2 regions of the Paraburkholderia kirstenboschensis genome follow, and region 2 is predicted to be linked to the other one. Evidence: riboswitches for the same ligand, from Rfam matches in the RefSeq annotation. Region 2 holds a riboswitch; the other holds the start of a gene.
The links. Region 2 has a riboswitch for cobalamin ahead of cobA (uroporphyrinogen-III C-methyltransferase). Riboswitches for the same ligand answer to the same signal wherever they lie in the genome.
Positions count from the first base shown of each region.

Region 1: it holds a riboswitch for cobalamin, as region 2 does, so the genes downstream of both, RW095_RS21075 (oxidoreductase) here and cobA (uroporphyrinogen-III C-methyltransferase) in region 2, are expected to answer to the same signal.

Region 1 covers NZ_CP136512.1:2,701,680-2,706,144, forward strand. Annotated here, with positions in the region: gene RW095_RS21070 (precorrin-8X methylmutase) at 1-162, opposite strand, end outside; gene RW095_RS21075 (oxidoreductase) at 172-1,731, opposite strand; cobalamin riboswitch at 1,814-2,001, opposite strand; gene cbiE (precorrin-6y C5,15-methyltransferase (decarboxylating) subunit CbiE) at 2,085-3,344, shown strand; gene RW095_RS21085 (cobalt-precorrin-5B (C(1))-methyltransferase) at 3,350-4,438, shown strand; gene RW095_RS21090 (cobalt-precorrin-6A reductase) at 4,435-4,465, shown strand, end outside.
Region 2 covers NZ_CP136512.1:12,445-16,909, forward strand. Annotated here, with positions in the region: gene cobN (cobaltochelatase subunit CobN) at 1-154, opposite strand, end outside; gene cobW (cobalamin biosynthesis protein CobW) at 161-1,264, opposite strand; cobalamin riboswitch at 1,421-1,701, opposite strand; cobalamin riboswitch at 1,771-2,015, shown strand; gene cobA (uroporphyrinogen-III C-methyltransferase) at 2,246-3,013, shown strand; gene RW095_RS08725 (cobalamin biosynthesis protein) at 3,010-3,432, shown strand; gene cobO (cob(I)yrinic acid a,c-diamide adenosyltransferase) at 3,429-4,031, shown strand; gene RW095_RS08735 (cobyrinate a,c-diamide synthase) at 4,034-4,465, shown strand, end outside.

The DNA.
Region 1 (4,465 bases), 360 kb from region 2:
GAACGCGAGATCGTCGATCACATCGACCATCCCGCAAGCGTGGATCACACGCACCGCGAGTTTTTCGAGGTCGGCGGGAATGCGCGACAGGTCGGCTTCGGCGCGGATCGTCGCGAAAGATTGGCGATAGATCTCCTGACCGTCGCGAATGTAATCAAGCATCGGTGTCACTCATGTGTCGCTTCGGACAAGGCGCGCGAGCGTATCGGCGGCCTGTTCGACTGTCAGTTGGCGCGCGACGCATTGACCGAAGCCGGGGCCCTGGTCGCGTCGGAAAAGGTCGTAGATGCCGGGCGCCGCGGCGAGCAGCGTGTACGGTGCGCAATGCGCGGCTGCACACGAGCGCGGACAACCGCTCAAATGCACGTCGACGCCGGCCGGCAGGCGCTTCGCGAGAGCCAATGCATCGGCTTTGGTATCCGCGAGGCTTTTCGCGCAGCCGGTGGAACCGGCGCACGCGATCAGGCGTGTCATGGCATCGGCGGAATCGCATGCGAGGCCCAGCGCGTTCAGCGCCGCAAGCACCGCGGGCACTGCGGGCGTTCGGATGTCGGGCAGCAATACGCTTTGCCACGGCGTGATGCGCAGCGTGCCGTCGCCGTGTTGTTGCGCGAGTGCGGCGAGGCCGTGCAGTGTGGCCGCGTCGATGCGGCCGAGCGGCGGCTGACCGCCGGCATGCCAAGTATCCGCGACGCGTTGCGTGTGTGCGCCGAGGCGCAATGAAGCATCGGCGGTCGTGCTGCGGCGCCAGTCGGCGAGCGTCGCGTCGCGTGTCAATGGAAAATCCACGTACGTTTGTGCATGCTGCAATATTGCGTCCGCCGAATGCGTGTCGAGCAGATGGCGCATACGCGTGGCGTCGGCAGCGGCAAGATCGAGAAACGTATGCAGCAGCGCGCGCACGAGCGCCGGAACTTGCGAGGGCAGTACCGAGGCCAACGCGCCTGTCGCATCCGCATGCGGTTTTTCAGACGAGCCCTCAGCTTTGCCTGATGATGGTGACGGCGATGTCGAGTTCCCGCCGATGTGCGTGTTCGCGCTCGCGCTTGCATCAACGGACGGGCAGCCCGCAAGTCCAAATATGAAGCGCACGTCACCGCCAGAATCTTGCGCCGCCGCGAGCCACACGTCATGCGGGTGGTCCACTCTTGCGAGCCGCTCGCCGCCGTCGAGCAACAACGCGAATTTCGGCGATAGCGCCGCGAAACGCGCTTCGCTTTGCAGCAGCGCGAGAAGCGCGGTGCACAGAGGTCTGGTGTCGAACAGTGCGGACGGGTCGCGTCCCGCAGTCGGGCTGATCATGACGTTGCGCACGTCGTCAGCAGCGGATGCTTTGAGTGCGTGCGCGTTTCGATCTCCATCGTGATCGTCTGCGGCGGAATCGGTCGGCGCTGCACCGCCCATTCCTGCAGAGCCGCTTGCAGCGCTCGGTCCGAGCCCCGCATCGAGTAGCGCGGCAACAAGCGCAGCTTCATGTCCGGCACGAACGCCGCGCAACTGCAGATTCGCGCGATTCGTCAGTTCGATTGCGCCCGCCGCATGCTGCGCGCTCGCATTCGCGATTGCCTCGGCCTGAGCCGCGCTCAACTCGCCGCCTGGCAGCTTGATCCGGCAGATGCCGCCATCGCGCGCGGCGACGATCCGCAGCAGGCCCGGACACGCCGAGGGCCGCAGCGCAGATGCCGCGTCAGGCAAGACGGTGGAGGGCGAAGCTGGATTCAAGACGGACACCGGGTTAGCGTCGCGCGACGGCCCGAGCAAGCGATCAAGCGGCATTGCTGCGGCATCGGTACACCCCGCCCGATGTTGGCTGGCACGAACAGTCTCGCCGGCAGGTCTCCTGGCTGGCAGGTCGTCGTCCGCCGCGGCCTTCCCGGTTGAACCAGTGGCGCCAAGCGCAGGCGGACTCGCTGCATACAGTTGCGGGGGCAGCCACAGCGGCAATGTTCCCGCTGTGTTCCCTGTTAGGCCCCGAAGGGCACCGGCGGCTGTATTATGCCTTTTTTCGGATAGCACAACGAGGCTGGACGCTTTGACCGGCGTGGCGCAGTGCATTGTTTGAGATACAAAATGAGGAAGGGTGCATGTCGGCGTGGCTGACGGTGGTGGGCATAGGCGATGACGGCTTCGCCGGTTTGGGGCGGCCCGCGCGGCGTGCGTTGCTCGAAGCGTCGGTGATTTACGGCGGCGAACGTCATCTGTCGATGTTGCCCGCGCGGCTGGCCGCGCGCCGCGCCGCGTGGCCGCGCCCGTTCGATCTCGCGCCGCTGCTGGCCGAGCGCGGCGGCTCCGTGTGCGTGCTGGCGAGCGGCGATCCGATGCTGTTCGGCGTCGGCGCGACGCTGGCTAGACAGTTGCCGGCCGACGAACTGCGCGTGTTGCCCGCGCCGTCGTCGTTATCGCTCGCTGCCGCGCGGCTCGGCTGGCCGTTGCAGGACGTGGCCACCGTGTCGCTGGTTGGGCGGCCGCTGCCCACCTTGAACGCTTGTTTGCACGACGGCGCCCGCGTGTTCGTGCTCAGCGCGGACGGGCGCACACCCGCCGCGCTCGCCGATCTGCTGAACGCGCGCGGTTTCGGCGCAACACGGATGACCGTGCTAGAACATCTTGGCGGCGACGACGAGCGGCACATCGACGGCCGCGCGGATCAATGGTCCGCGGGCGATGTCGCCGCGCTGAATCTGGTCGCGCTCGAATGCCGCGCCACCGAAGGCGCGCCGCGTCTGCCGCTCACCTGCGGCTTGCCGGACGACGCGTTTCGTCACGACGGCCAGCTCACCAAACGCGATGTGCGAGCGATCACGCTCGCGCGACTCGCGCCGACGCCCGGCGAATTGTTGTGGGACGTGGGTGCGGGGAGCGGCTCGATCGGCATCGAATGGATGCGCGCGCATCCGACTTGCCGGGCGATCGCGATCGAAGGGCACGCGGAGCGTCAGCGCTTCATCGAGCACAATCGCGATGCGTTGGGCGTGCCTGGACTGCAGCTCGTGGCGGGCCGTGCGCCGCAAGCGCTCGAAGGGTTGGCCGCGCCGCACGCGGTGTTTATCGGCGGAGGCGTGACGGTGCCGGACGTGCTTGAAACGTGCTGGGAAAATTTGCGCGACGGCGGCCGGCTGGTTGCGAATGCGGTCACGTTGCAAGGCGAGGCGGCGCTCGCAGCATGGCGCGACAAATATGGCGGCACGCTCACGCGAATCGCGCTTTCGGACGCTCAACCGCTCGGCGGATTCGATACGTGGCGGCAGGCGCTGCCGATCACCTTGTTCGACGTGGTGAAGCGTTGCGCTGCCGATGGTGCCCAGAGTGTTGTTGGCTACCCCAACGCTGCTTCACCGGCGTGACGCTAATGCGCGACGAAACGCCCGAACAACCCGCGCCGCTGCGCAGCGGCTACACGACCGGCAGTTGCGCAACCGCGACGTCGCTGGCGGCGGCCCGTCTGCTGCTCGCGGGTGTGGTCAGCGAGGTAGCCGAAATCGTGTTGCCCAAAGGCCAGCATGTGCCGATGCCGCTCGTCTTCTGCCGGCTGACCGATGACGGCGCAGAAGCCGGCACGATCAAGGATGCCGGCGACGATCCCGACGTCACGCACGGCGCTGTGGTGTTCGCGCGCGTGCGTCTGGTCCCCGGGCCAGGCGTTGTGTTCCGAGCCGGACCGGGCGTGGGCACGGTGACGCGCGCGGGGCTGACGCTCGCCGTCGGCGAGCCGGCGATCAACCCGGTGCCGCGCAAAATGATGAGCGAGCATCTTGCAGAACTCGCCAGCGAGCATGCATATGGCGGCGGCTTCGAAGTGACCATTGGCGTTGAAGACGGCGAAGCGCTTGCGCTCAAGACGATGAACCCGCGGCTCGGGATTGTGGGCGGCCTGTCGATATTGGGCACGACCGGCATCGTGCGGCCGTTTTCGTGCTCGGCTTATATTGCGTCGATTCATCAGGGCATCGACGTTGCGCGCGCTAACGGCTACACGCATCTTGCCGCGTGCACAGGCAATGCGAGCGAAGACGCGATGCGCTCACACTACGGATTACCCGACATTGCACTGATCGAAATGGGCGACTTCGTCGGCGCGGTGCTCAAGCATATGAAGCGCGCGCCGGTCGAGCGCCTCAGTATTTGCGGCGGCTTCGGCAAGCTGAGCAAGCTCGCGGCGGGCCATCTCGATCTGCATAGCCGCAACTCGAGCATCGATCTGCAACGGCTCGCCGAATGGGCCGCCGAACAGGGTGCGAACGACGCGCTGCAATCCGCAATTCGCGCAGCCAATACGAGCCAGCAAGCGGTCGCGCTAGCGCATGCGGAGCAGGTGCCGCTCGGCGATATCGTCTGCGCGCACGCGCTTGCCGTCGCACGCGAAATCGTGCCGCCGCAGGTGAACGTCGAGATGTTTGCAATCGACCGCGCGGGCAAGCTGATCGGAGTCGCGCGATGACGAGAGTCCTGCTGCTCGGCGGCACCG
Region 2 (4,465 bases):
AGCCGTCGCCGAGACGAGGAAACGCACTTGCCAGCAGCGACAGCGTGGTGTCCGCCGAACTGAGCACGACGATATCCGCAGGCCGCTGATCGATACGGATCACGCCTTGCGTATCGTCGACGAAACCGCCCGGCGTGGTGCGCAGCAGATGCATGTGCGCTTACGCCTGCTGCGCCGCGACGCCCGACGCTGGGGCGTTCGACAAGCCCAGCGCCGCGTCGAACGCGCGTTGCAGCGCGGCCTGGTCGAGGTCTTCGCCGATCAGCACGAAGCGGCTTTCGCCCGCCTCGCCGGCTTGCCAGCGTCGGTCGAAATAACTGTCGAAGCGCCGGCCCACGCCTTGAATCACGAGACGCATTGCTGCGCCCGGCAAGGCCGCGAAACCCTTCACACGGTAAATGGTGTTGCTCTGAACGAGCGCTTGCAGCGCGGCGATTACCGCGTCGCGCGACAGCGCGTTTGCATGCACGACCACCGAATCGAACTCATCGTGATGATGATCCGCGTCGTCCGCCGAACCGTGATGGTCGTGGCGCAAATGAATCGTTTCTTCCGAGGCCGCTTCGAGCCCGAACAGCGTGTGCAGATCGAGCTGCCCCATCTGCGCGCGCACGACCTTCACTTGCTGCGGAATCTCTTCGCGTATCAACGCTTCGACCGCGTTCTGACGAGCCTCATCGAGCAGATCTGTTTTATTCAGAATCACCAGATCGGCTGAGGACAATTGATCTTCGAACAACTCGTGCAGCGACGATTCATGATCCAGATTGGGATCGGCTTTGCGCTGCGCGTCGACGGCGAGCGGGTTTTCTGCGAACTGGCCGCTCGCGGCAGCGGGGCCGTCGACCACGGTAATCACCGCATCCACGGTGAAACTGTTTTTGATCTGCGGCCAGTTGAACGCCTGCACGAGAGGCTTCGGCAACGCGAGCCCCGATGTTTCGATCAGCACATGGTCGATCTGCTCACGGCGCTCGACGAGCTTTTCCATCACCGGAAAAAATTCCTCCTGGACCGTGCAGCAGAGGCAGCCGTTCGCGAGTTCATACAATTGCCCTTCTGTTTCGACACCGTTCTCGTCGCAACCGATGCCGCAACCCTTCAGGATTTCGCCGTCAATACCGAGCTCGCCGAACTCGTTGACGATCACCGCGATGCGCTTGCCGCCCGCATGCTGAAGAATGTGCCGCAAGAGCGTGGTCTTGCCGCTGCCGAGAAAGCCCGTGACGATGGTGACGGGGATCTTGCGCATTTGAGTTTGCATCGTGAGGTCCATTCCAGAAGTTGCAGGCGCCGGCCGGCGTAGTGGGCACGCATGAGGTCAAGCGCGCGCCTCTGGCATGAACGACGGCCTTGCTACAACAGGAAAACGCAGAAAACGGGTGTGAGGGCATGAGCGCAGCGCCGCATCCCCGCGACGTTCGCCCTTCGTGTTCCGGCCGGTATCCGGGCTGGCGAAAGCGCCGCTTCCCCTTCCCGAACGAGTGATTTCTCGCCCAGTGGTGATATGCCCACGCGGCCTTGCGCGTGGACATCGAAGCCGGCACTGCGGCGCCATGCGAACGGCCATGACGTCACTTTTCGCTTACCGTTGCGGGGGCAGCACAGGTTGGCCCAAACCGTGACAGGCGGGCGCCCTGTTTCCCGTTTAACTGCATGCGCACGAGCGCGCACACGAGCACCAGAAGTGCGTGCGAGTGTAGGCCCACCGTCTGGCGCCGTCAAGGAAACGCGGGCCCGGCGCGCTTATCGCACGGGCTTCTCGTGTGCTATCGTATGCGCGCGTTTGGTGCCCGCACATGCATTCGCGTGTGCAGTTAAACGGGAAACAGGCAGCGCTCCTGCGCTCAATCTGTGCTGTCCCCGCAACGGTAAGCGACCTGCGGTGCAATGTTCATGCTGCACCGCGCATGCGTTTTCGATGCCACTGTCCGATACATTCGAATGAATGCGGACGGGAAGGCAAAGCGCGTGAGGCCGCCAGCCCGGATACCGGCCAGACGCGGAGGCGGCCGCGCGTTTCACGACGTCACGCCGCCGGCAGCCGGAATCCGCGAGGGACGGATGTGAAGGCGCTGAAGCACGATGCAGCGACCGGGTCCGCACCCGCGCGTGCCGTCGTGCGTGAAGACACCGCTTGAATGACTTCGATCTCCACTCAATTGGGCCCATTCGCGTGCCGCTCCGCATGGTGCGTGTCGGTGTGGCGCGCAACGTCGTTGCCGTGCACGATTAGCGAGCCGCGATGACACGCGCGTGGCTGATCGGCGCAGGTCCCGGCGACGTCGAACTGATGACGCTGAAGGCGACGCGCGCCCTCGCACAAGCCGACGTGATACTCGTCGACGATCTCGTGAATCCCGACGTGCTGCAATTCGCGCGCGCCGATGCGTCAGTTCTCTATGTCGGCAAACGCGGCGGTCATCCGTCGACGCCGCAAGAAGGCATCGTCGCGCAAATGCTCGAGCATCTGCGTGCCGGGCGCAGCGTCGCGCGGCTCAAGGGCGGCGATCCGTTCGTGTTCGGCAGAGGCGGCGAAGAGCAGCAGGCGCTGCATGCCGCAGGTATCGAAGTGGAGATCGTCAGCGGAATCACAGCGGGAATCGCGGCGCCCGCGGCTATCGGCATTCCGGTTACACACCGCGATCACGCGCAAGGCGTGATATTCGTGACCGGCCACGGCGCGGGCAGCAGCGAGCCGGATTGGGCCGCGCTCGCCGCCACCCGCATGACCCTCGTCATCTACATGGGCATGCGGCGGCTGAACGACATCGTCGGCGCATTGCTCGCGGCCGGCATGCGCGCCGACACGCCGTGTGCGGCAATCGAATCGGCCACGCGTCCGGAGCAACGCCATGCACTTTCCACCCTCGGCGAATTTGCCGATGCCGTCGCGCGTGCGGGACTCGGCTCGCCTGCGATCGTGGTGATCGGCGGCGTCGCGTCGCTGGCGCTCGCGCGTGCCGCCGCGGCAAGCTCATCGGATGCGGCGTCTTCGCCGGACGCGAAATGAAAACGCTTAGCGTGGGCATCGGCTGCCGCCTGCATACATCGGCGGACGAAATCGAAACGGCGGTGCGCGCAGCGCTCGGTTCGCACGCCTTCGAAGAGATTGCAACGGTAGCCTCTATTGAAACGAAAGCGGACGAACAGGGCCTGCTGGAATTCTGCGCGCGTCACGGGTTGCCGCTGCAAGTGTTCAACCGCGAGCAGATTGCCGCGATCAGCGTTCACGAACCGTCGGTCGCCGCGCGCGAGCATCTCGGCGTGGACGGCGTGTGCGAACCGTGCGCGTTGCTCGGGGTGGCCGCCGCCCGCACCGCGCGTCTGATCGCTCGCAAAACCGTTTACGCTGGTGTCACCGTGGCGATTGCTTCGACCGAACCCGCACAAGCAGACACTGTCACCATCATCCAACAGGACCTTCCATGAAGACCGATCGCGAATCGCACCAACGCATGACCGAACGCCGGCGCGAAGGCCACGAAAAGAAGCAGGCCAACGCGACCGTCGAAAAGGGTCTGCTGATCGTCAACACCGGCACCGGCAAGGGCAAGACAACCGCCGCCTTCGGCATGGCCGTGCGTGTGCTAGGCCACGGCATGCGCCTTGGCGTCGTGCAGTTCATCAAGGGCGCGCTGCATACGTCGGAGCGCGACTTCCTCGGCGCAATTGCCAACTGCGACTTCGTGACGATGGGCGACGGCTACACCTGGAACACGCAGAACCGCGACGCCGACATCGCCACCGCGCGCAAAGGCTGGGACGAAGCACGCAGGATGATCGAAAGCGGCGATTATCAGATGGTCATCCTCGACGAACTGAACACGGTGCTCAAGTACGAATATTTGCCGCTCGACGAAGTGCTGTCCGTCATCAACGCGCGTCCGGCGATGCTGCATGTGGTCGTGACCGGCCGCCACGCGCCCGACGCGCTGATCGAAGCCGCCGACCTCGTCACCGAGATGCGTATCGTCAAGCATCCGTACCGCGAGCAAGGCGTCAAGGCGCAGCGCGGCGTGGAGTTCTGAAGGTGTCCGCCTGCCCCGCGCTTTTTATCAGCGCGCCCGCGTCGGGTCAAGGCAAGACCACGATTACCGCGGGCCTCGCGCGCTACCATCGGCGACTGGGGCGGCGTGTGCGCGTGTTCAAGACCGGGCCCGACTTTCTCGATCCGATGATCCTCTCGCGCGCAAGCGGCGCGCCTGTGCTGTCGCTCGATCTGTGGATGGTCGGCAGGGACGCCTGCCGCAATCTTCTCGCGCAGGCGGCGGACGAAGCCGACCTGATCCTGATCGAAGGTGTGATGGGTCTCTTCGACGGCACGCCGAGCAGCGCCGATCTCGCGACCGCTTTCGGCGTGCCGGTACTCGCGGTGATTTCGGCCAAGGCGATGGCGCAGACCTTCGGCGCGGTCGCATTCGGCCTCGCCAATTTCCGGCCTCAGGTGCCGTTTCATGGCGTG